2 regions of the Gemella sp. oral taxon 928 genome follow, and region 1 is predicted to be linked to the other one. Evidence: riboswitches for the same ligand, from Rfam matches in the RefSeq annotation. Region 1 holds a riboswitch; the other holds the start of a gene.

Region 1 (12,091 bases):
ATTTTCACAAAATACTTCCGGTCGACCAAAACGTTCATCTTGTTTGGCTAAGTTTTTCCAAAGTTGCCAAGCTCCGCCAAGTTCTTTATTGACAGGTGCTGATGTATCATTATTGCCATAAGTTGTTGAAGCAGTGATACTACCATTTGTAACAAAAACAAGGTCATCTTCTGTTAATTCTCTAACAACCGATTCTCCTTCTACTTCTAAAATTAAGTTTTTAGCAATAAGATTTTTTCCATGTTTTTCTACTTTAATGTCTTTAACAACAGTATTATATTCAAAAGTAACCCCATGACTTTCATTGATTATATTTAGTGAACTTAAGTGCTGATAAATCTGGAAGTCCATTAATATGATGAATAAATCTCAATATATAACGGCGCATTTCTGTAGCTGAATGCCACTTTTCAAAAGCAAACATGGTTGACCAATAAATCCAGAAATTTGTTTCAAAAAATTCTTTACTAAATACATCTGTAATTTTTTTACCTTGTAGTTCTGATTCTGAAGTTAAGTATAATTTAACCATTTCTTGACTAGATTTATCAGGTAAAGCAAAATTTCCATCGTTAGGGATTTGTTGTCCACGTTTTTCAATAACACGACATTTTGAATAGTTAGGATCTTCTTTATTTAGCCAGTAGAACTCATCTAAAACTGATGCATCTTCTTCCTCTAATGACGGAATAGAACGGAAAAGATCCCAAAGACATTCAAAATGATCTTCCATCTCACGACCACCACGGATAATAAATCCACGTGTTGGATTCATAATACCATCCAAACTACCTCCTGCTATCGGAAGTTCTTCAAGAATATGGATTCTATCCCCTTTCATTTGCCCATCTCGAATTAAAAAGGCTGCCGCAGAAAGAGATGCGAGTCCAGAACCAATTAAATAAGCTGATTTTTTATCAACTCCTGCCGGTTTTTTCGGTTTAGCAAAAGCTTCATAATTTCCATTTGAATAATACATAAAAACCCCTCCTAAAAAAGTGTATATTAATATCACCATTAATATACACTTTTCATATAAATAAAACAATTTACAATTTCCGCTTTTTGCCTAACTATTTTACAAATTTTTCGAATTGTAAAGGAGCTATTTTTTCTTTATTAAAGTAGGGAAATAATTTCACCTAGCATAACTTTTTCAATTCTTTCAACAAGCTCTTCTACAGTTTCAGGCATTTGCTTTTCAATCCAATCTAATCCTACACCAACTAAAGCATAAGTATAAAAAGAATAAGAAAACTCCACTTGTTTCGCCTCTTCATTAGTAACTTCGATTTTTTGAAATATTTGTCGACTTAAGAACAACTCAATCTCTTTTTTTAAAATTTTTTCTAAAAAACCTTTTCCAAAAGAGTGATAAGTATTTAGGACAAAAACATGATTCACAGAGATATATTGAAAAATTGAGGTTAATGCATCTTGCCATTTTTCATAAGTTTTACCTCTACCAATTGAAGTTACTACTTCGCGAAGATAAATCCACTCCACTAAATCATAAATATCTTTAAAATTGCTATAAAATGTCTGACGACTTACTTCACATGCTTGTGTCAAATCGTTAATTGTTATTTTAGATAATGATTTTTTCTCTGCCATTTTCTTTAAAGTAGATGCCAGTACTTTTTTTATTACTATAGCCATAGCTAATCACTCCCTTTCTTTTAGTATTAGTCGATTAAATTATAACGGATATTTACATTTTTTTCTATATCTTTTAGTAAATTTGTTATAAAAAAATCGAACTTGAGTTTTTCATCAATCCGATTTTTCGTTGAGTCAATTAAAAAAAACAATGTTAAACAAAAAATAAAGCCTTGAAAAATCAAGACTTTATTTCTTATTATATTACTTAAATTATTTAATGATTGAAGTAACAACACCTGAACCTACTGTACGTCCACCTTCACGAATTGAGAAACGAGTTCCTTCTTCGATAGCGATTGGAGAAATAAGTTCAACATTGATAGCTACGTTGTCACCAGGCATTACCATTTCTGTACCTTCAGGTAATGTAACCACTCCAGTTACGTCAGTTGTACGGAAGTAGAATTGTGGACGGTAGTTACTGAAGAATGGAGTGTGACGACCACCTTCTTCTTTAGATAATACATACACATCTGCTACGAATTGAGTATGTGGAGTAATTGTTTTAGGAGCTGCTAAAACTTGTCCACGTTCAATATCTTCACGAGCAACACCACGTAATAAAGCACCGATGTTATCCCCTGCTTCAGCGTAATCTAATAATTTACGGAACATTTCTACTCCGGTTACAGTTGTAGAAGCCGGTTCATCAGTTAAACCAACGATTTCTACTACATCACCAACTTTAACTTGTCCACGTTCAACACGTCCTGTAGCAACTGTACCACGTCCTGTAATTGAGAACACGTCTTCAACCGGCATCATGAATGGTTTTGCATTATCACGTTCTGGAGTTGGGATATAGGTATCAACAACTTCCATAAGTTCAATAATAGCTTTTTCTGCTTCAGGATCACCTTCAAGAGCTTTAAGAGCAGAACCTTTGATTACAGGTAGATCATCTCCATCGTATCCGTATTCAGATAATAGTTCACGAACTTCCATTTCAACTAGTTCTAATAACTCTTCATCATCTACCATATCGCATTTGTTTAAGAATACTACAATTTTAGGTACCCCAACGTTACGTGATAATAAGATGTGTTCACGAGTTTGAGCCATAGGACCATCAGTAGCAGCGATTACTAGGATAGCTCCGTCCATTTGTGCAGCACCTGTGATCATGTTTTTAACATAGTCAGCATGTCCCGGACAGTCAACGTGTGCATAGTGACGTGTTGGAGTTTCATATTCGATATGAGAAGTGTTAATTGTAATACCACGTTCTCTTTCTTCAGGCGCATTATCGATAGAAGCGTAGTCTTTAGCTTCTCCTCCATAAGTTTTAGCCAAAACAGTTGCAATAGCTGCTGTTAAAGTTGTTTTACCATGGTCAACGTGACCAATTGTTCCAATGTTAGCATGTGTTTTACTACGGTCAAATTTTTCTTTTGCCATTTTATAAAATCTCTCCTTAAAGTTAATTTAATATACATTAGCCACATAGCATTCTATGATAACTATATTTTATAATGTTACAATAAAAATTGCAACTATAAAGGGTAACTATTGACTACCCTTTATTTTTTTGATGATTTCTTCTGAAATTGATTTTGGTACTTCTTCATAGTGATCAAATGTCATTGTGTAAGTACCACGTCCTTGAGTTGAAGAACGTAAAGATGTTGCATACCCGAACATTTCTGATAGCGGTACTTGGGCAGCTACTACTTGTGCATTACCACGAGCTTCCATACCTTCTACACGACCACGACGTGAAGTAATATCTCCCATAATATCTCCCAGATATTCTTCAGGCATAACTACTTCAACTTTCATAATCGGTTCTAAGATAACAGGATTACATTTTTTAGCCGCTTCTTTAAGCGCTAATGATGCTGCTACTTTAAACGCCATTTCAGATGAGTCGACGTCATGATATGATCCATCAAACAATTTAGCTTTAACGTCGATTAATTCGTATCCTGCCAATACACCGTTCGCCATAGAATCTTTAAGTCCTGCTTCTACCGCCGGAATATATTCACGAGGAACTACCCCACCGACAATAGCGTTTTCGAATTCAAATCCTGCTCCCGGTTCGTTTGGAGTAAATTCAATCCATACGTCCCCATATTGTCCACGACCACCAGATTGACGAGTAAATTTACCTTGTACTTGTGCAGATTGTTTGAATGTTTCACGGTATGATACCATAGGAGCACCTACTGTACATTCAACTTTAAATTCACGACGCATACGATCTACAATAATATCTAAGTGTAATTCACCCATACCGGCAATGATAACTTGTCCGGTTTCTTCATCTGTACCCGCACGGAATGTCGGGTCTTCTTCTTGAAGTTTCTGTAAAGCTGTAGCCATTTTATCTTGGTCAGCTTTAGATTTCGGTTCAACTGAAAGTTGAATAACCGGTTCCGGAAATTCCATTGATTCCAAAATAACTTCATTTTTCTCATCACAAAGTGTATCACCGGTAGTAGTATCTTTAAGACCTACTGCTGCTGCAATATCCCCTGCATAAACTTCTGAAATTTCGTTACGAGTATTAGCGTGCATTTGTAATATACGCCCTACACGTTCACGTTTACCTTTTGTTGAGTTCTTAACATATGAACCAGATGATAAAACACCTGAATACACACGGAAGAATGTAAGTTTCCCTACAAATGGGTCAGTCATAACTTTGAATGCTAATGCTGAAAACGGTTCTTCGTCTGAAGAATGTCTTTCTACTTCTTCATCTGTATCCGGATCTGTTCCTTTAATAGCAGGTACATCTAATGGTGATGGCAAGTAGTCTACTACTGCATCAAGCATTGGTTGTACTCCTTTATATTTGAACGCCGAACCGCACACAACCGGGAAGAATTCTACTGATAAAGTAGCTTTACGAATTACAGCTTTTAAATCTGCAACGGTAATTTCTTCTCCACCTAAGTATTTTTCCATAAATTCTTCATCAAATTCTGCTACAGCTTCGATTAATTTTTCACGGTATTCTTCGGCTTGATCTTGGTATTCCGCCGGAATTTCTTTAACAACAAGATTTTCACCAACGCTACCTTCATTATAGATAGCTTTCATTTCTACAAGATCAATAACACCTTCAAATTGGTCTTCTGCACCGATTGCTAATTGAATCGGATGTGCATTTGCTTGTAATCTGTCATGAATTGTTCCTACTGAATATAGGAAGTCAGCTCCTGTTTTATCCATTTTATTAACGAATACAATACGAGGAACTCCATAAGTTGTTGCTTGACGCCAAACAGTTTCAGTTTGTGGTTCAACACCAGATTGAGCATCAAGAACAGCAACAGAACCGTCAAGTACACGTAATGAACGTTCAACTTCCACTGTAAAGTCTACGTGTCCCGGTGTGTCAATAATATTGATTCTGTGATTTTTCCATTCGGCAGTTGTTGCAGCAGATGTAATTGTAATCCCACGTTCTTGTTCTTGTTCCATCCAGTCCATTTGCGAAGCACCTTCATGTGTTTCACCTATTTTATGAATTTTCCCAGTGTAGAACAAGATACGCTCTGTTGCAGTAGTTTTACCTGCATCAATGTGAGCCATGATACCGATATTACGAGTATCTTTTAAAGAAAATGCTCTAGCCATGAGTCAATTTTCTCCTTTCATATAATGTTTAAATATTTTTGACAATGTCTATTTTATAGTGAAAAACTCAAGCTAACATTAACTAGCTTGATATTCACCTTATTATTACCAACGATAATGAGCAAACGCTTTATTAGCTTCAGCCATTTTGTGAGTATCCTCACGTTTTTTAACTGCTGATCCTGTATTGTTTGCTGCATCTAGGATTTCATTAGCAAGACGTTGTTCCATAGTTTTTTCTCCTCTTAAACGAGAGTAGTTAACTAACCAACGCAATCCTAATGTAATTCTTCTTTCAGCACGTACTTCTACCGGTACTTGGTAGTTAGAACCACCTACACGACGAGCACGTACTTCCAGTACAGGCATAATGTTGTTTAATGCTTCATCAAACACTTCCATAGCATCACGACCTGATTTTTCTTTGATTATATCAAATGAAGAATACAGAATTCTTTGAGCTGTACCGCGTTTACCATCTAGCATTAATTTATTTATCAATTTTGTAACCAATTTTGAGTTGTAAATTGGATCTGGCAAAACATCACGTTTTGCAACCGGACCTTTACGTGGCATAATGTTGCCTCCTTTCACGAAATTCTTTTATCAAATTATTTTCAAATTATTATTTTTTCTCTTTTGGTTTTTTAGCACCGTATAGAGAACGTCCTTGTTTACGGTCGTTAACTCCTGCAGTATCTAAAGCTCCACGGATAATGTGGTAACGTACCCCCGGTAAGTCTTTTACACGTCCTCCACGAATAAGTACAACACTGTGTTCTTGAAGATTGTGTCCGATACCCGGGATATATGCTGTTACTTCGATTTGATTTGATAAACGAACACGCGCATATTTACGTAAAGCTGAGTTAGGTTTTTTAGGTGTCATAGTCCCAACACGAGTACATACTCCTCTTTTTTGTGGAGAAGAAATATCAGTTTCTTTCTTTCTTTGAGAGTTATACCCTTTGTTAAGAGCCGGTGAATCTGATTTCGATACTTTTGATTTACGAGGTTTACGAACTAATTGATTAATAGTTGGCATTTCTTTGGTTTCCTCCTTTCCATAAAAATTTTATTTTTATTATGAATCACATATCCAGGTGGTTCATAAAATTACAATTTTTTTAAGCCTAGTGGCTTTACACAGAGCGTTCAAAACACTCACGTACTAAATAATAACATTTTTTTTTTTTATTGTCAATAGTTTTTTTAATTTTTTCTACTCTCTCATATACCTATTTAATAATATCTTATTTTTACACATAACCGGGTGTATCGTAAAAATTATCTAAATAAAAATTTTAATATAAACACTATTATTTTTTATTTGTTTATATTAAAATTATTTATATCAAATATCCATCCGTAATTTATTATTTTTACTATTTTAATTATATTTGGATATTTGTCTTTTTGTATACTATAAAATATTTTTCCCCATGCTACGTATTTGACACAAAGCAATAAATAATACGGGAAGGAAATTTTTTCCCATGCCCGTATCATTGTACAACCAAAAATTGATTGCCCCACCTAATTCTTTTTTACTCTATATCACGATAATAATCACTTGTTATTTCACGATATGGTTGTATATCCTGAACGTATTCAAGAACACCTTGAAATTCATTGTTATTATCATATACTCCCGCATAAGTTATATGAACGAATTTATCACGTGATTTAGATTTAAACCACATTTCATATTTATCTTTTTTTCCATCACGCAAATTTTTAAAAATTATACGTACTTTTTCTAAATATTGTGGAGGATGACAAAGTTCAACATTACGTCCTATTTGACTTGGAGTACGTTTAAAGATCATCTCATCACTTGGCACATTATCATTATAATATTGAAATATATCATCTTTATTCACAAAGGTAATTTCCATCGGCAAGTGATTAAGTATTAAATTTGCCTGTTCTACTGACAAATATCCATTACCAAAAGATTGTTCGCTATTTCTGTCAATAACCTTATTCTTATTTTCTTTGGGTTTAAAAGTGATGGTAAATTCACCTTCCGGAGTATCTATAACTTTTTGTGTTAAATTATTTTCTTCATTGGATATTTCTTGTGTTTGTTTCGAATTTTCTATTTCTTTTCCAAATGGCTCCCTATGTGGAACCCATTTTTCTGTCGGTTTAATTATTGCATATCCATACACATCACTCTCTTTAGCTATGTTTAGCCAATCATCTTGATTAAATGTTTCCATAAGAATCATAAGTAATATGGATTCTTCCTTAAAAATCATTTCTTCAAATTCTTTAACAAAAACTTCAAAACTTGCTTTAACTTCCTCTATATCAACGTTGGGAAATTTTTCTGCATCTTTTAAGGCTTTATTAAATAATTTACGTATTTTATCATCCACGCCCCACATAACTTTAGGTGGTGCGGTATGACCATAACGTTCCATAATAGGGAACATCAATTCTTCTTTTCGACGATAATGTATATCAAACTGACCTAATAAATTTAACTGACGAAAAAGTCCTTTTAATACTTCTTTTTTAGTCATTTCATCCGTTATTTTTTCATAATTTGCTAAAATACGTCTTACACGCATAATAGCAGCTCTAAGGGCAAAATTTTCTTGCTTAAATATTTGAACAGGGTGTCCCGGATGTTCTGTATCTGCAATTTCTACATTTTTTATTGCTCCTTTGAAAAGATTGGCATGAACATTACATAATTTCATTACGTCTTCAAACGTAACACCCGAATTAGAATTCATAAGTTCATGTTCCATAAGGCTAATTTCTATCGCTGATACTCCTGTAAAATGCTTATCAAATTCTTCTTGAACAGATTCTGCACTCTCTCCATTATGCAAACGCAACAGAATAGATTTTAAGACCTCTATACGTTTAGTAGCCATTAATCCAGTCCTACCACTTCGTATCCATTTGCTTTTAATGTAGAAATTATTTTTTCCAACTCTATCCCTGCCAACTTAGAACCCATTTTTAACGATGTTTTTCTACCTATAGTATTTCTCATAATAGGATTGGCTAACGGTTTAAAACCTAAGTCTACTAAAATATCCAACACCTCCGGATGTTTATCTACAACCTCCGCTACCGGAATACTTACATCAATAATATTATCCATTTTACTAACCTCACTTCTTTTTTCCTGTGGATTTATTATATCACATCTGAAAAATTTTCTCTAACAATTATCAATATTTATTATTAAGTGATATATTTATAAATTATAGATTAATATCATTCACTTATTTTTACAATGTTTTTAAATTGTAGGTCTTTACTTTAAGCATTTTTATTGTTTTTCTTTAATGATATGTTATAATAACTTATACGGGAGTCTGTAAACAGTCTGAGAGGAAATTCTATAATTTCGACCGAACCTGATCTGGATAATGCCAGCGTAGGAAAGTTAATCTTAAAGACCATAATTAGACCCCTTAAACTTATAAGGAGGTTTTTTATTTTGCAAAATTGCAGTATCGCTTTACAAATTCTTCCATTAGAAAAAGATGATATTGGAAGATTAAAAACTATTGATAAAGTTATAAACTTTATTTTATCAAAACATTCCACCGCCGTCGTTACGCCGTTTGAAACGGTAATTGAAGGTGATTTTAATGACTTAATGGCGACTTTAAAAGAATGTTTACTTATCGCTGGGGAAAATTGCAATAATATTTTTGCCAATGTAAAAATTAATTACGGGAGTATTTTAACAATTGATGAAAAAATTAGTAAATTTAATTAATAAATATACCAGCGCTATTACTATGATTTTTCTGCTTATTATTTGGCAAGGAGCAGGATATTTGAATCTACTCCCAAAATATATAATTCCTACTCCAACGGAAATAATACATGCTTTTATAAAAAACTATAAAACATTAATTTTTCATAGTAAAATCACTTTAATAGAGGCTATTATCGGGTTATTTTTAGGAATTGTAATAGCTTGGCTCTTAGCTTTAATAATGGATAGCATCCCTGCCTTTAATAAAGCCATTTATCCGCTTTTAGTTTTAACACAAACTATCCCGACTATAGCTATAGCACCTATACTTGTTTTATGGTTAGGCTACGGTCTTACACCTAAAATAGTATTAATAATACTTACCACAACTTTTCCGATTATTGTCAGTATTCTCGATGGTTTTAGAAACTGCGATAAGGACATGATTACTCTACTCAAACTTATGAATGCCGGCAAACTACAAATACTCTGGCATGTCAAAATCCCGAATAGCCTTTCATATTTTTATGCAGGGCTTCGTGTAAGTGTATCATATGCTTTTATCGCTGCGGTGGTTGCTGAATGGCTTGGCGGTTTTGAAGGACTTGGTGTTTATATGATTAAAGCTAAAAAATTATTTGAATATGATACTATGTTTGCGATTATTATTCTAGTATCAATAATTAGTTTGCTAAGTATTCAATTAGTAAAACTAAGTGAAAAGAAAATTATTAAATGGAAATATATAGGAGACAATTATGAAAAAAATAATAATTAGTTTATTTGCCATTGTTCTTGCTGTAACGCTTACAGCTTGCGGTACTAATAAACAAAATACAGAACAAAAAAAAGATTTAAAAAAAGTGGATTTCGTTTTAGATTGGGCGATAAATACAAATCACACCGGACTTTTTGTTGCAAAAGAAAAAGGCTATTTTGCTGAAGCAGGTATTGATCTTGATATTAAACCGGCACCGGAGGATAGTACTTCTGATTTAATTATTAATAATAAAGCACCATTTGGGATTTATTACCAAGACACTATGGCTAATAAACTTTCTAAAGGGGCAGGTATCACCGCTGTTGCGGCAATAATAGAACATAATACTTCCGGTGTTATTTCATTGAAAAAAAGTGACATTAAAGAACCTAAAGATTTAGTAGGGAAAAAATATGGAACATGGAATGATCCTGTGGAACTTGCCATGATTAAATCATTAGTTGAAAAACAAGGTGGAGATTTTAGCAAGGTAAAACTTACCCCTAATACAGATACTAATTCTGTCACTCCAATGGAAAATGGAGCGTTTGATGCTGCATGGATTTATTATGCGTGGGATGGTAAGCTGGCTGAATCTATGAATTTAGATATTAACTACTTCTACTTAAAAGATTTTGCTAAAGAACTGGACTACTATTCTCCGGTAATTATCGCTAATAACGATTATTTAAAAGAGAACAAAGAAGAAGCAAAAAAAGTTATTCAAGCAATTAAGAAAGGATATATCTATGCAATGGAACATCCTGAAGAAGCTGCTGATATTTTAATCAAAAATGCACCGGAATTAAAAGAAAAACGTGACTTTATCATTAATTCACAAAAATATTTATCAGAACGTTATGCAACCGATAAAAATAAATGGGGCGAATTTGATGCTGAACGTTGGAATGCGTTTTACCGTTGGGTAAACAAAAATAACATCGTTGAAAAACCTCTAGCAGATAACACAGGATTTACCAATGACTTTGTAAAATAATGACCGTATTATCAATAAAAAACTTAACTTATAGTTATCCAAATAATGATATATTAAAAAATATTAATATCCATGTTAATAGTGGAGAGATAGTTTCTATCCTTGGAGGAAGCGGTGTAGGTAAAACAACTTTGTTTAATCTTATCGCCGGCATAATAGAACTTAGTCAAGGTGAAATAGCAATAGAAAATAACACTAACTTTAAAGGTAAAGTCAGTTATATGCTACAAAAAGATTTATTACTTGAACATAAAACTGTTATCGGCAATATTATTCTGCCTTTACTAATAAAAAAAATTAAGAAAAAAGAGGCTGAAAAAGAAGCTATTGAAAATTTGAAACTTTTTAATCTTTATGAATATAAAGACAAATATCCCAGTGAACTCAGCGGCGGCATGCGTCAACGTGTTGCACTTCTCAGAACTTATATGTTCAAACAGAAGTTATTTTTACTGGATGAGCCGTTTAGTGCTTTAGATGCAATTACCAAGATATCTCTTCACAGTTGGTTTTTAGATATTAGTCGTACTTTGAACCTGACCACACTACTTATCACCCATGACATAGATGAGGCTATTGAGCTTAGTAACAGAATATATATCATTAAAAATAAACCGGGAGAAATAGTTTCTGAATTAACTATTAATCTTGACAAGACTAAAGATAAAGACGAACAAAAACTGCAATACAAAAAAGAAATCTTAAATATTCTCGGCTTATAAAAGCTCAATCTAAAATCTACAAATTCAATTTTCTTATTAGTGATTGACCATAGCAATTCATTGATTTTGACATTCGTTTTAAAGAGTTTTTCCAAAATCTAATGAACTGTGCAAAGAGCGACTTATAAAATCAATTTCCAGCAAAATCACGATTTTTAAGTCGCTTTTATTATTCATAAATACTGTATTTTCGATTAATAAAATAAATAATTAACGCAGAAAGCGATGCTAAAAGCATTAGCTTAATTCCAAACACTTCTAATACTAATAAAATCGGTGTTAAAAATGATTTTGTAGCAGATGAAAAAACTAATGAGTAACCTATACCGGCTAAAATATAAATTGGTAGTCCTAATGCTCCGGATAATACAACACCAAAACTTGCACCTATCGCAAATAATGGCGTTACCTCTCCACCGCTAAAACCAACTGCTGTGCATATTACTGTTAACAACAATTTCAAAATAAAATCAAACCTTGTTATTTGACCGGTATCAAAAAAAAGAAAAATTTATTAAATTTGTACCCAATGACGTATACTTAAATTGGGTAATAAAACTAATAATTATAAATAAGAATACCAAAATCCAAGTAATAATTTTATTTATCTTTGTTATTTTTTTAGAAAT
Region 2 (12,091 bases), 880 kb from region 1:
ATTATCTTCGTCTACTCCGATAAAACTTGCCAATACCGCACCTAAAAGACAACCCGTTCCTATAACCTTAGGCATCATTGCACTACCATTATATATAGTACGAACTTCGCCATTTACCGCTATCGCATCTACTTTGCCCGTCACTACTATCGGAATATTATATTTTTTGTTCGCCAATAACGCTAGCTCCGCTACATTATCTACCGTTGCACTGTCAACGCCTTTTGATTCTATATTCATTCCTACTAAACTGCCGATTTCTCCCGCATTACCACGTATTACGGCTAATTTATGATTACTAATTAAATCATTAACCACTCTTTTACGGTAAGCACTCGCTCCGCAAGCAACCGGATCAAGCACCGCCGGTACTTTATAACGCTCGGCAATCGTTAACGCATCTTTGTAAAGTTGCCAATTCTCATCGGTTAATGTACCGATATTAATAAATAATCCACTCGCATAACGTAATAAATCTTCCAAATCATCTTTATACTCACTCATTGCCGGTGATGCTCCGAGTGCTACCAATCCGTTTGCTGTGAAATTTTTCACAACGTCATTAGTAATACAAATAACCAACGGAGATTTTTCTTTTATTAATTTTATACTACTCATTATATTATTCTCCCTTGTATGCCAAATGATTAACGGGTCCATTCCCATGCCCTATCCCCGGTGCTTCGGATATCGCCGTTGATATAAATTTTTTAGCTGTTGCCACCGCTTCAACCAAATCACGCCCTTTTGCCAACTCCGCTGTAATGACCGCAGAAAATGTACAACCTGTCCCATGTGTATGACGTGTATTTACACGTTCGCTTAAAAATATATGACGTGAACCGTCTTTGGTAAACAAATAATCCGTAGCATTACCTGTAAGATGACCGCCTTTAATAACAACCGACTGACATCCCACTTCCGATATAATAAATTTTCCTGCTTTATTAATATCCGACTCCGTTATTATTTCAAAATTTACTATTTCTTCTGTCTCCGGAATATTCGGTGTAATAACCGTAGCTAAAGGTAAAATTTCTTGTTTTAAATTTCTTCTTGCTTTATCATCTATAAGTTTATCTCCACTTGTGGCTACCATAACCGGATCAACTACGTACAGATGATTTTTCGGTATATATCGTTTTATTAATCTCATCATATCAGCATTAGCTATCATTCCGGTTTTAATAGCGTGGGGTGCTATATCGTTAAATACGCTGTTCAACTGTGCTTCTATCGTTTCCAAATTCAGATGTTGAATATATTGAACACCCAAAGTATTTTGGGCAACAACACTGGTTACTACCGCCATACCATAGACACCACGTGCCTGAAATGTTTTCAAATCTGCCATAATACCCGCTCCTCCTGTCGGGTCTGTGCCGGCTATCGTCAACGCAATATTTAACTTACTCATTATTCTTTCAACTCCCAACATTCTTGTGTATATGCCATATTAAAGAATTTTCTTTCATGTTTGCAACTTTCCAAAAAATTTTTAATAAGTCGTTTCCTATCAGCAATAGACATATGCTCAGCTAAACGATTAATTATTCTATAATACCAATGTAAACAATCTTTTGCCAAATCTCCGGCATAGAACTCAACCCAAAATTTTAACGGGTGATCATCTGCCAATTTATTTTCTGCCAAAATTTTCTCTGCTATTTTCGCATAAATCCATGGGCACGGTGCCATAGCACTAAGTGTTTCTGCCATACCGAAAGCATAGGCATTATAATACATATGCTTTATATAATGATCAGCCGACGGATACCACTCACCACCTTTAATAATTTCATTGTAATCACGTCCTATATAATCGGCTAAGTTTTTATGAGCGGCAATTTCTTCATTTAAAACAAAATTTATTTGACTTAAAAAGAAATTTTTTTCATCTTTATTATCACTTTTTGCCAGTAATAATGCGTAAATATCGCTAAAATTAGCTAAATACAACGCATCCGCTTTTAAATAATGAACAACTGCTTCCTCTGATAAATCAGCATGAATTAATCCTTGAATAAAGCCGTCATAATAAATTTTATCAATAATCGGTAGTGCCTTTTCTTCCATTATATCTGTAATTTGTTTCATCAATATATCCCCCTCAGTATTTTATTTGATTATAAACACAACCTAAAAAACTCCCAAACGTAGTGCATGGGAGTTAAAAAGTATATTAATATTTACATAAAAAGACAAATTTTTATCACATTTCCTACGCTAGCATTATCTAGTTCAGGTCAAAGGGTCTAACATTTGTTATCTCAGCCTAAAGGCACCCCTAGTGCTTATATTTAATTTACCACCCTATCGTAACAGACTTTTTTAAAAATGTCAATCTTAATGCAATCGTTTTATTTATTTTTATATATCACTTAAATCATTGAAAATTATCTTTATTTTTATAATAAAACAAAGATAATAACCTTATATTTTACTGAAATTATATATTTTTTTAAATAAATTAAGAATGATTATCATTTTCTTCTTTATTTTTTACAGATTTTATAATATAATATTGCTTAGCGATTTTTTAAAAATCGATTACATATAAATAAGGAGATTTATCAATATGAAAAACAACACATTATTAAAAGTTCTTTCTGCTACGGCAATTTTCTCTGCAATAGCAGCCATAGAAGCCTACAATCAGGACGAACTTGCATACGCTGCGGAAGATAGTGCTATTCATGCTACAACAGGAGTAAGCACACCCAACACCACTCCGAAAGTACAAACTACCGCTACTACTTCGACTACCACTAAACAAGATGGTAAAAACTTAAAAAATGATGGAGGTAAAAAAGTTACAGCTGACAACTACGAGGCTGCTACATATAAAAACCCGAATAAAGACAGAGAGGTTGATTCAAAAACTGTAAAAAAAGAATTTCCACTTAATGTCCAAGGGCATCTAAGAAATGCAAACAATAATGATGAACCGTCACTATATGAACCGGCATTAGATAACAATGTTAAAGTCGAAAAAATCGGTAATAAATATAAATATACGTTTAGAATTAAACCGGGAATTACCGACGTCGGCGGAGAATTTTACAATTTTGAATTAAGTAAAATTATATATCAAGATAAGGTGCTGGAATTAAAAACATTAAGCGAAAAACAACGTATTAAAGAAGCATCTATTACATCAGATAAATTATTGGATAAAATTCAATTAGACGGTACTTCTAAATATCCCGACGGACGTGATATGTCTCACTTTGTCACATTGCAACTGTATTACGAAACTGCTCGTAAATGGGAAGACAGACCTATCGTTGAAAAAGATGGTTCTACTGAACCGATTACTCCAAAACCTACTAAACCTGTAAAACCGGAAAAACCTAAAGAAGAACCTACCCCGGCTAAACCTATTGCCGAAGACCACGAAGCTGAGGCTAATAAAGTGCCTAATACTTTCCCGACCACAGTAAAAGGAGAACTTAACGGGAGAAATCGTGATGATTCTTCTATTTATTCTAACGCTTTTGTTAAAGATGTAAAAGTTGAAAAAATTGGCAACAAATATCAATATACTATCCAAGTAAAAGAGGGAACATCGTCTAATATGTTGCTTCGTAACAAACCGTTTACCCTTTCTAAAATTTATTATAAAGGTAAGGAAATAACACTTACTGAAATAGATTCAACCACTAAATTATATGAGGGTAAAATTATTACCGATAGTTTATTGGACAAAATTCAGCTGGATGTTATCGTTAATGTAAGGGTAAAAGCCGGTGCAAAACCTCGTTATGAAGATAGAACGACGGAAACTACTTTGGCTTTAAACTTCCCGATGGTAGAAAAAGCTGACAGTCCTTATAATAGCGTTCCGGCTAAACTTCTTAATGCCAATACCGATAATCTTTCTATGGGAAATCCGGCCTTAGTTAGTGAAAAAACTCGTGTTGAAAAAATCGGTGATACATATCACTACTACGTAACATTTAAAGACTTACATGTAGGACCTATTGTAGGTAATGTAAGTCGTCTTACAGTTAACGGTAAAGAGGCGGAAGTAAAAGACCTTGGTGGTAATGACCATGAAAAACAATATCATTTCACCAGCTCTGAAAAATTAACCACTGCACCTGTCACTATGGATATTTCTGTCGGTGGAAAATTATTCCATGCAAATACGCCGGCACGTCTATCGTTCGACTGGTCTAAAGCTACTCCTTTAACTAAAGAGCAAGTTCCTAATAACAAAGAAGATAATAAACTTCCAAAAGAACAAGAACCCGGCATTAAAGATAAAAACAAACTGCCTAAAGAAGAAGATAAACAAGAAAATAATACTAAAGAAGATAATAAAAAAGTTGAACAAGAAACTTCTATTAAAGAAAAAGATAAAAATAAAACAGATAAAACTTCTCAACTTGGTAGCAATAACTTAAATAATCAAAGTTCTGTCGGTAATATTTCAAATAATAAAAAAGTATTACCTAATACCGGTATTGCAACCGCTACCTTTAGCGGACTTGGTTTCTTAACTCTTCTTTCTGCATTAATTTTTCGCAGAAAAATTAATAAGTAGTAAATAATTTTATTAGAGTAGTGTAGGTTTTACATTACTCTAATATTTTTTAAGTTAAAGATACTAAAAGAATTAATAATGATTATCATTTACTACTTTATTTTTTGTTATTTTTATACTATAATAATAGTTAAGTTAAATAAAATATAAAAAATAAAAGGAGATAATAGATATGAAAAAAAATAATCTATTAAAAGTTTTTTCTGCCGCTGTTATTGTATCCACATTATCAGTGACCGAACTTTCTAATGTGCAAATACCTGCAAAAGTAGCAACAGCTGCTGAAAATACACCTAGTTCAGCTGTGTATGATATTCCTGTTAAACTGATGAACTATTATACACCTAATAAGCTATCTATGGGTAACGCTGCAATGGTAAAAGCTACCGTACAAAAAATAGGTAATCAATTCAAATATACTGTAATACTAAAAGATATCACATTTTTAGGAATGAGTGACGGAATCAGAAAATTCTGGGTTGAAGGGAAAAAAATACCTCTTAAATCTATAACTTATCCGGATCCTAATGTTAAAAATCCTGTTCAAGTGGAATTTATGAGTCCTGCACTTAAAGATTCTTTTGATGTAGAAGTATTTGTTAATGCTATGGAACAAATTATGCCGGGTGCCGGTCGTCAAAAAGCAAAACTCACTTTTGATACTTCAAAAGTCCCTTCTTCAATAAATGATCTTACTTCTGAAGAAACAAAAACTGAAGAAATTCCATATAAAACTACAAAAGTAGAAAATCCTAATCTTGAAAAAGGAACTGAAAAAGTCAAAACACCGGGTAAAAAAGGTGTTAAAACTGTTGTCTATACAGTAGTTACTAAAGCTGACGGTACTCAAACAAAAACTGTTAAATCAGAATCCATTACGCAACAACCTGTTGACGAAGTAATTGAAGTCGGTACAAAAGTTGTACAACAAAATAATCAAATTCAACAAACAGTTGTTAAATCTGGATACGTTGTACCTATAAAGTTACTTAATTATTATGAAAACAACAAATTATCTATGGGGCATGCTGCTATGGTAGATGCTTTTGTTTATCAAGAAAATGGTGTATATAATTATGTTATAACTATGAAGGATATTACTTTCTTAGGTCAAACAGACGGTGTTAGTGCTTTTTGGGTTAACGGTAAAAAAGTTGACTTGTATGAAGTAAAAATACCGGGACTTCTTCACCCTAAACAAGCTGTTTTCACTAGCACTAAAAAACTGGACAAAGTAGAAGTTGAAGTCTTTGTTAATACCATGGAAAAAATTATGCCGGGAGGCGGTCGTAAAAAAGCTATTCTTACATTTGATTGGAGTAAAGCTAAATTAGATGAGCGTACAGTCCCTACAAGTTCAACTCCTAAGGTTGATGGTGGTATCGGCGGTCCATCAGATAATGGTGGTCGAGTTGATAACAGCATACTACCTAGAACCGGTTTAGAAACGTCTTCTTCTCTATTAGCAGGTGCTATTACATTAATGGGTGCTGTTTTACTTGGTAGAAGAAAACAAAAATAATAATTAAATATAGTTAGTAGCCCCGCTCTTATTTTGGCATGTTACTACTAACTCTAAAAGCGGGAAAATTTATTCCCGCTTTTTATTTTTGAAAAGATATATTTATTTAGAAAGTGAGTAATAATAATGAAAAAAATATTGAAATTTGTTGCAATAACAATTACTACTTTAGCGTTTATTGTAACATCAAGTAATGTTCAGTTAAATCATAAAGTACAAGCTGCAGATAAAGTTTATAATGTTCCGATTGAGCTATGGCATTCTGAAAATACCGGGCGTTTATCGATGGGAAATAAGGCATTAGCTACACATGCTACCGTTAAGGTTCACGATAATAACACCTCATCAATTACCGTTCAATTCGTTCCGATGGATTTTAATAATATGCACGGTCATTTACTATCATTAAGCATTTATTCATCACCGATTTTTTCCGGTAAATTAACTCCGGCTTCTGTCGTAAGCACCTATAACGATACTAACCTTGACGGTGGAACCAGTACCTACCCTAGCAATTTAAGTTTTGACTTTGGAACTGCTAAACCCGATAAAGTCGGAGTTAGAGTTTCTGTTGATGCTATGAATAAAATTATGGGTGGCGACGCTTCTCAAAATGCTATTATAAAATTTAACTGGTCAGCTGCAAAACTGGTTTCAGGTACTGAAGACGGTAATGCCGATAAAGATAAGAATAAAAAAGAAGAAAACAAAGATACTGAGAAAAAAGATGAAAATAAAGCACCGGAAGGGTTTGTTACTAAGAAATTAGAAGATTACTTTAAAGAAGATCAAAAAACTAAAAACACCGGTGTTTATAACCTTGATATAACAGGCTCTTACCTAAGCCCATTAACCGGAATTACCGCTGACGGCGGAACTAAAAATGCCGCAATCGGTGAAGGTATGGTTCAAGGAGTTATATCTCCCGTTAATTCCGGCGGGAACTTAAACGATGCTCTTAAAAATCAAAAAGCGGGTGGAGAAAAACGTTGGTCTAAAGCCTTATTACAACGAACTAAAGATGGAAAATTATATGCTACCGTTAGAATTCACTTAATGAACTGGGTTCAACGTAGTAAAGAGCAAGGACCTTTTATTAAAGTATTGCAAAAAGACGGAGAATTTAAACAAGTTACAGCCACCGAAACAAAAGTTAATATTGAACAATATAAAGACAGCTATGTTGACTATCGTTTTGAAGTACCGAATGAAAACTTCTTAGCGATGGTTCAAATGTATGTAGAACCTATGAATCGTCCGGTTAGATTTTTCGTTGAAGTAAATACCGATACCATTCAAAACGGAAACGGTAATCTTGATATGGAAGTAATAAAAGAAAAAAATTACCTACCGTACTACCTTGGCGGCGGTGCTGTTGTTCTTGTACTAATCGCCGGCATCTTCATTGGCGTTAAAAAACGTAAAAATAATGTAGTTACCGAAAACCCTACCGAAGAAATCAAAGAAGAAAACGAATAAGAGGTCATAAAAATATGAAAAAAAAATTATCACTATTATTAACGATTCTTTTGAGTTTTTCACTGATTTTAACTGCTTGTTCTTCCAACAAGAACGCTAACACAACCGGAGATGAACCAAATATTGCTGATAAGGCTTTTAATGAAACTATTGACCTTACGGGAGTTAACAAAGATAAAAAATCCGAAGAAGAAAACGGTAAACGTGTTGTAATGGATTCTGTGGCTCTTTGTCAAGTTGCAGATGTTCTTGATATTAAACTTGCGGGTATTCCTACAACAAGATTAGGTCATATGCCAAAAAGATATGAAAACACCGTTCAAATCGGTTTGCCTATGAATCCGAATATGGAAGTAATTAAATCAATAAATCCGTCAATCGTTTATTCACCTGACAGTTTACAAGATTGGATTAAAGAAGGATTTGAAAAAAATAATATTCCATACAAGTTTGTTGATATTCGTAGTGTCAGCGGTTTATATTCTGTAACAGAAGATTTAGCCAAAGAGTTTGGAAAAACTGAAAAATTTAACCAACTAAAAAAAGAACATGATACATTTTTTGCAGAGTTTAATAAAAAAATAGCCGACAAAAAGAAACCTAAAGTATTAGTTTTAATGGGATTACCCGGCAGTTACATGGCTGCTACCGAAAAATCATATGTGGGTAATTTAGTAAAACTTGCAGGTGGAGAAAATATTATTAAAGGCTCTGAAGAATTTACACAATTAAACTTAGAAACTGCACTTAATGAAAAACCGGACTATATTTTACGTACGGCACATGCTATGCCTGAAACTGTAATGGAAATGTTCAAAAAGGAATTTGAAACAAATAAAAGCTGGTCACACTTCGATGCAGTTAAAAATAATAAAGTAATTGACCTTGATAATTCCATATTCGGCATGACCGCTACATATGACTATCAAAAAGGTCTTAATAACTTATACCAAGTATTTTATGGAAATTAATGTTACCAATCCGGAAGTAGCATATGCCTCTTCTGGATTTTCCTAATAATCACTAAATATATTTATAAATTTTTACAATCAACTTTATTTATTCGCATTTAGAAAGGAGGAAGTTATGTTGCGTAATAAAAAAATAATCTCTTTTATTGTTCTTGTCTTGTTATTGCTGACAACAATATTTGTTTCCGCAAACAGCGGTAGTATTAAGGCGGGTGTTTATGAACTTGTTGTTGGAATTTTTAATAACAAATACGCTAATGTTAATGCTATTGTAGATGTACGTTTTCCCCGTATTATTATTACGATTTTAGTGGGAGCGGCTCTCGGTGTTAGTGGTTTACTGCTTCAAACCGTCTTAAAAAATCCGCTCGTTGACCCAAGTATTATTGGAGTATCCAGCGGAGCTAACTTATTTTTATATCTTGGTATTGGACTATTTCCCCAATTATTAATGTTCAAAACAGTTTTTTCTATTATAGGGGGGATAATTGGATTTATTATTATCTATTACCTTGCAGGTCATACTAAAAATAATGTCAAGATCATTCTTATCGGTATTGCTATCAGTTATTTCTTTACAGGAATATTAAGTAGTATACAGTATATTACTCAATCAAGTCCGTCTACATCATCAGCTGCTAAAACCGTTTCCCTTGGAACTAAAAACTGGGAAGATGTGCGACTTCTTTTAATATGGATTCCTGCGTTATTAATTATCAGTTTGTTTTTAGCAAAACTATGTAATATTTTTACACTTGATGACAATATTATTGCTTCACTCGGAATTAACATTAACAATATACGTTTACTTATTTCATTTGTTGCAGTAGCACTTGCCTCTGTTGCAACTGCGGTTGCCGGTGTTTTAGTATTTTTAGCACTTATAGTACCACATATCGCAAAAATTATTATCGGGCGTAATCATCTCTACACAATACCTTTTAGTGCTGTTTTAGGTGCATTTGTATTACTACTTTTTGATACTTTAGGACGTGTGGTGTTTGCCCCTGTAGAAATCCCTGCGGATCTAATTATGATGATTATTGGTGGCCCTGCATTTATTATTCTTGTTAAGAGAGGGGTTAACTAATGGAACATATTATTGAAATTAATAATTTATCATTCAAATATAATAATGACACCGTGATTTTTAATAATCTGTCATTAGCTATTGAAAAAGGAAAAATTACCACCCTACTCGGTAAAAATGGTTGTGGTAAAAGCACTTTAATTAAAATACTGGCAAAAAATCTTCCTTATCATAGTGGTAGTATTCTCTTGGAAAACAAAGAATTAAAAAATTATTCTTTAAAACAATTGGCAAGTTCACTTTCCATAGTTTATCAAAAAAATGAAACTCCTAAAGAAATTACAGTCTATGACATGGTCAGCTTTGCTCGACTTCCATATCAAAATATCTTTTTCTACAGAAAAACACCGGAAGATATAGAAAAAATTGATTTTGCATTGGAACAAACCAATCTTACCGATTATAAAGATAAACGTGTTGATGCTTTATCCGGCGGTCAATTACAACGTGTTTATATTGCGATGTGCCTTGCTCAAAGCACCGATATTATAATACTTGATGAACCGACAACATTTCTTGATATTAAATATCAAAAATCAATTATGACGTTGGTAAAAGAGTTGAATGCACGTTTCGGTATAACTATTATTATGGTGCTTCATGATATTAACCAAGCGTTGACATACAGTGATAATATTATAGCATTGCATAATGGCATGGTAGTAAAACAAGATAAAGCAAGTGAATTTTATAATACAAAGCTGCTAAATACCATTTTTGATGCTGATATACAGATTAAAGATAAAACTGTTATTAGCTGGTAATACTTAAAAACCTAGAAAATCTCTAGGTTTTTTAAAATTTTTACCTAGAAAATACGTATTTTTTTACTTCTCATATCTAATAATTTCCCAATTAAGGAGTAAGGATCGACTTAAAAGTTGTAATCTCAACTATTCTATAAAGTCACTCCTATTTATATCTCACTATATTTTATTGTAAAAAATGTAGTTCTTTAAACTTTACTCCGCTGAAAATTACTGCTACAATAAAAATAGTATATACTATTTAAAAAGAGGAATTGTATGAATACGAAAGAGAAAATTTTAATAACCGCACGAGATCTTATTTACGAAAATGGTTATGCAGGAACTTCTGTCAATGATATTTTAGTAGCTGCTAATGTCGGCAAGGGGCAGTTTTATCATTATTTCGAATCAAAACATGATATCGCTTTAAAAATTATTGAGTTAAATATTTCTGAGTGGGAACAAAAACTTTTTAAACCTATTTTAATGAGCAACAATAATCCTGATAAAATATTTTGCGATATGATTGATTGGTTTTCTAAGGCACAAGAATCGGGAAAGCCGGTATTTCATGGTTGCCATATAGGAAATCTAATTGTCGAATTTTCTGCTAAAGAAGAACATTTTAGAACTTTATTAAGTGATTTATTGCTTACTTTTGCTGATTTAATCGCAAAAAATTTAATGGAATTAAATAACAACAGTTTTAATACCTATAATGTAGCTTTTAACGAGGCAAAATTTATTATTGCTGTAATTCAAGGAAATACTCTTCTCCTTAAGGCAACACAAGACATAAATGTTTTCAAAGATAATTTGAATTTACTAAAGAATAAATATCTTAAATAAAAATGATGACAGTCACATAAAACGACTGTCATCGGGTTAACCTTGTAGAATATTCTTATGTTCGATAAAATCAACCATAGAATAAATTAGAAATTATATAAAAGAAAGTATTTGTACCTACTAGTAGGTACAAATACATATTATCATTTTATTACTCTTTTGTCAATATTCTTATATATATTTTACAAATATTTCCGCAATAATTAGGTAGTGATATGAACCCCCACAACTAACTTGAACTAATCCTGAAATTATTTTATCCTTTTTCAAAAGGAACAACCAAGATTACTTTTGATTATTTTTTTAAAATAATCTTCTCAACGAAATTAAAGGCTTGTTTCTGACTATTTTTTCGTTGCCGATAAACTTCCTCATTTCTTTAAGACATTTTCCGGCATTTTTTACTACAAAATTAAAACTGCCATCTTTTTTAGTATCTATAAAAAATCCTCGAATATATTTATCTTTGAAAAATATTTGCGCTCTTACCCTTTCGATTTGCTCCCACGGTATTTGGATATAGTCTTCAGGGTTACGATGATTATAAAATTCTATAGCTTTATCTCCTACTAAAATATCACCATGTTTATTACCTATTCCACCCGATAAAAAATTAGCCTTTGTATTGTAAACTACTTTAGTATTTATAGACATTGCCATAAAAACACCTCCTTTATTTATTTTTTCTCCAATAACTTCGTATTCCTGTTAGTGTTATTAATACTATTATAAACATAAATATATAATTTTTAATACTGAAATACTTTGATGCTTCCGTTTTTATAACTTCGATCTTTTTATCAATATTATTATTCTTTTTAACAACTTTGTTATGTTCTTCAAATTTTTCCAAGTCGTTATTGCTGATTTTTGTATTTTTTA

What was found. A riboswitch is a leader RNA that binds a small molecule or an ion and turns the genes downstream of it on or off. The one in region 1 is predicted to bind thiamine pyrophosphate.
Region 2: another riboswitch for thiamine pyrophosphate. It lies ahead of tenA (thiaminase II); the one in region 1 lies ahead of AXE85_RS06500 (thiamine-binding protein).

Annotation. Positions count from the first base shown of each region.
Region 1 is NZ_CP014233.1:1,399,878-1,411,968, forward strand. Features, by position in the region: partial or broken gene AXE85_RS06450 (oleate hydratase) at 1-979, opposite strand, end outside; gene AXE85_RS06455 (TetR/AcrR family transcriptional regulator) at 1,120-1,659, opposite strand; gene tuf (elongation factor Tu) at 1,873-3,060, opposite strand; gene fusA (elongation factor G) at 3,169-5,250, opposite strand; gene rpsG (30S ribosomal protein S7) at 5,356-5,826, opposite strand; gene rpsL (30S ribosomal protein S12) at 5,876-6,295, opposite strand; gene AXE85_RS06490 (DUF438 domain-containing protein) at 6,798-8,141, opposite strand; gene AXE85_RS06495 (DUF1858 domain-containing protein) at 8,141-8,374, opposite strand; TPP riboswitch at 8,574-8,678, shown strand; gene AXE85_RS06500 (thiamine-binding protein) at 8,717-9,001, shown strand; gene AXE85_RS06505 (ABC transporter permease) at 8,976-9,761, shown strand; gene AXE85_RS06510 (ABC transporter substrate-binding protein) at 9,742-10,740, shown strand; gene AXE85_RS06515 (ATP-binding cassette domain-containing protein) at 10,740-11,462, shown strand; gene AXE85_RS08675 (chloride channel protein) at 11,632-11,925, opposite strand; gene AXE85_RS08680 (chloride channel protein) at 12,076-12,091, opposite strand, start outside.
Region 2 is NZ_CP014233.1:509,899-521,989, reverse strand. Features, by position in the region: gene thiM (hydroxyethylthiazole kinase) at 1-618, opposite strand, end outside; gene thiD (bifunctional hydroxymethylpyrimidine kinase/phosphomethylpyrimidine kinase) at 623-1,417, opposite strand; gene tenA (thiaminase II) at 1,417-2,097, opposite strand; TPP riboswitch at 2,201-2,299, opposite strand; gene AXE85_RS02285 (LPXTG cell wall anchor domain-containing protein) at 2,579-4,549, shown strand; gene AXE85_RS02280 (G5 domain-containing protein) at 4,722-6,071, shown strand; gene AXE85_RS02275 (heme-binding Shp domain-containing protein) at 6,198-7,550, shown strand; gene isdE (heme ABC transporter substrate-binding protein IsdE) at 7,565-8,521, shown strand; gene AXE85_RS02265 (FecCD family ABC transporter permease) at 8,637-9,611, shown strand; gene AXE85_RS02260 (ABC transporter ATP-binding protein) at 9,611-10,375, shown strand; gene AXE85_RS02255 (TetR/AcrR family transcriptional regulator) at 10,637-11,209, shown strand; gene AXE85_RS02250 (DUF956 family protein) at 11,513-11,869, opposite strand; gene AXE85_RS02245 (leucine-rich repeat domain-containing protein) at 11,883-12,091, opposite strand, start outside.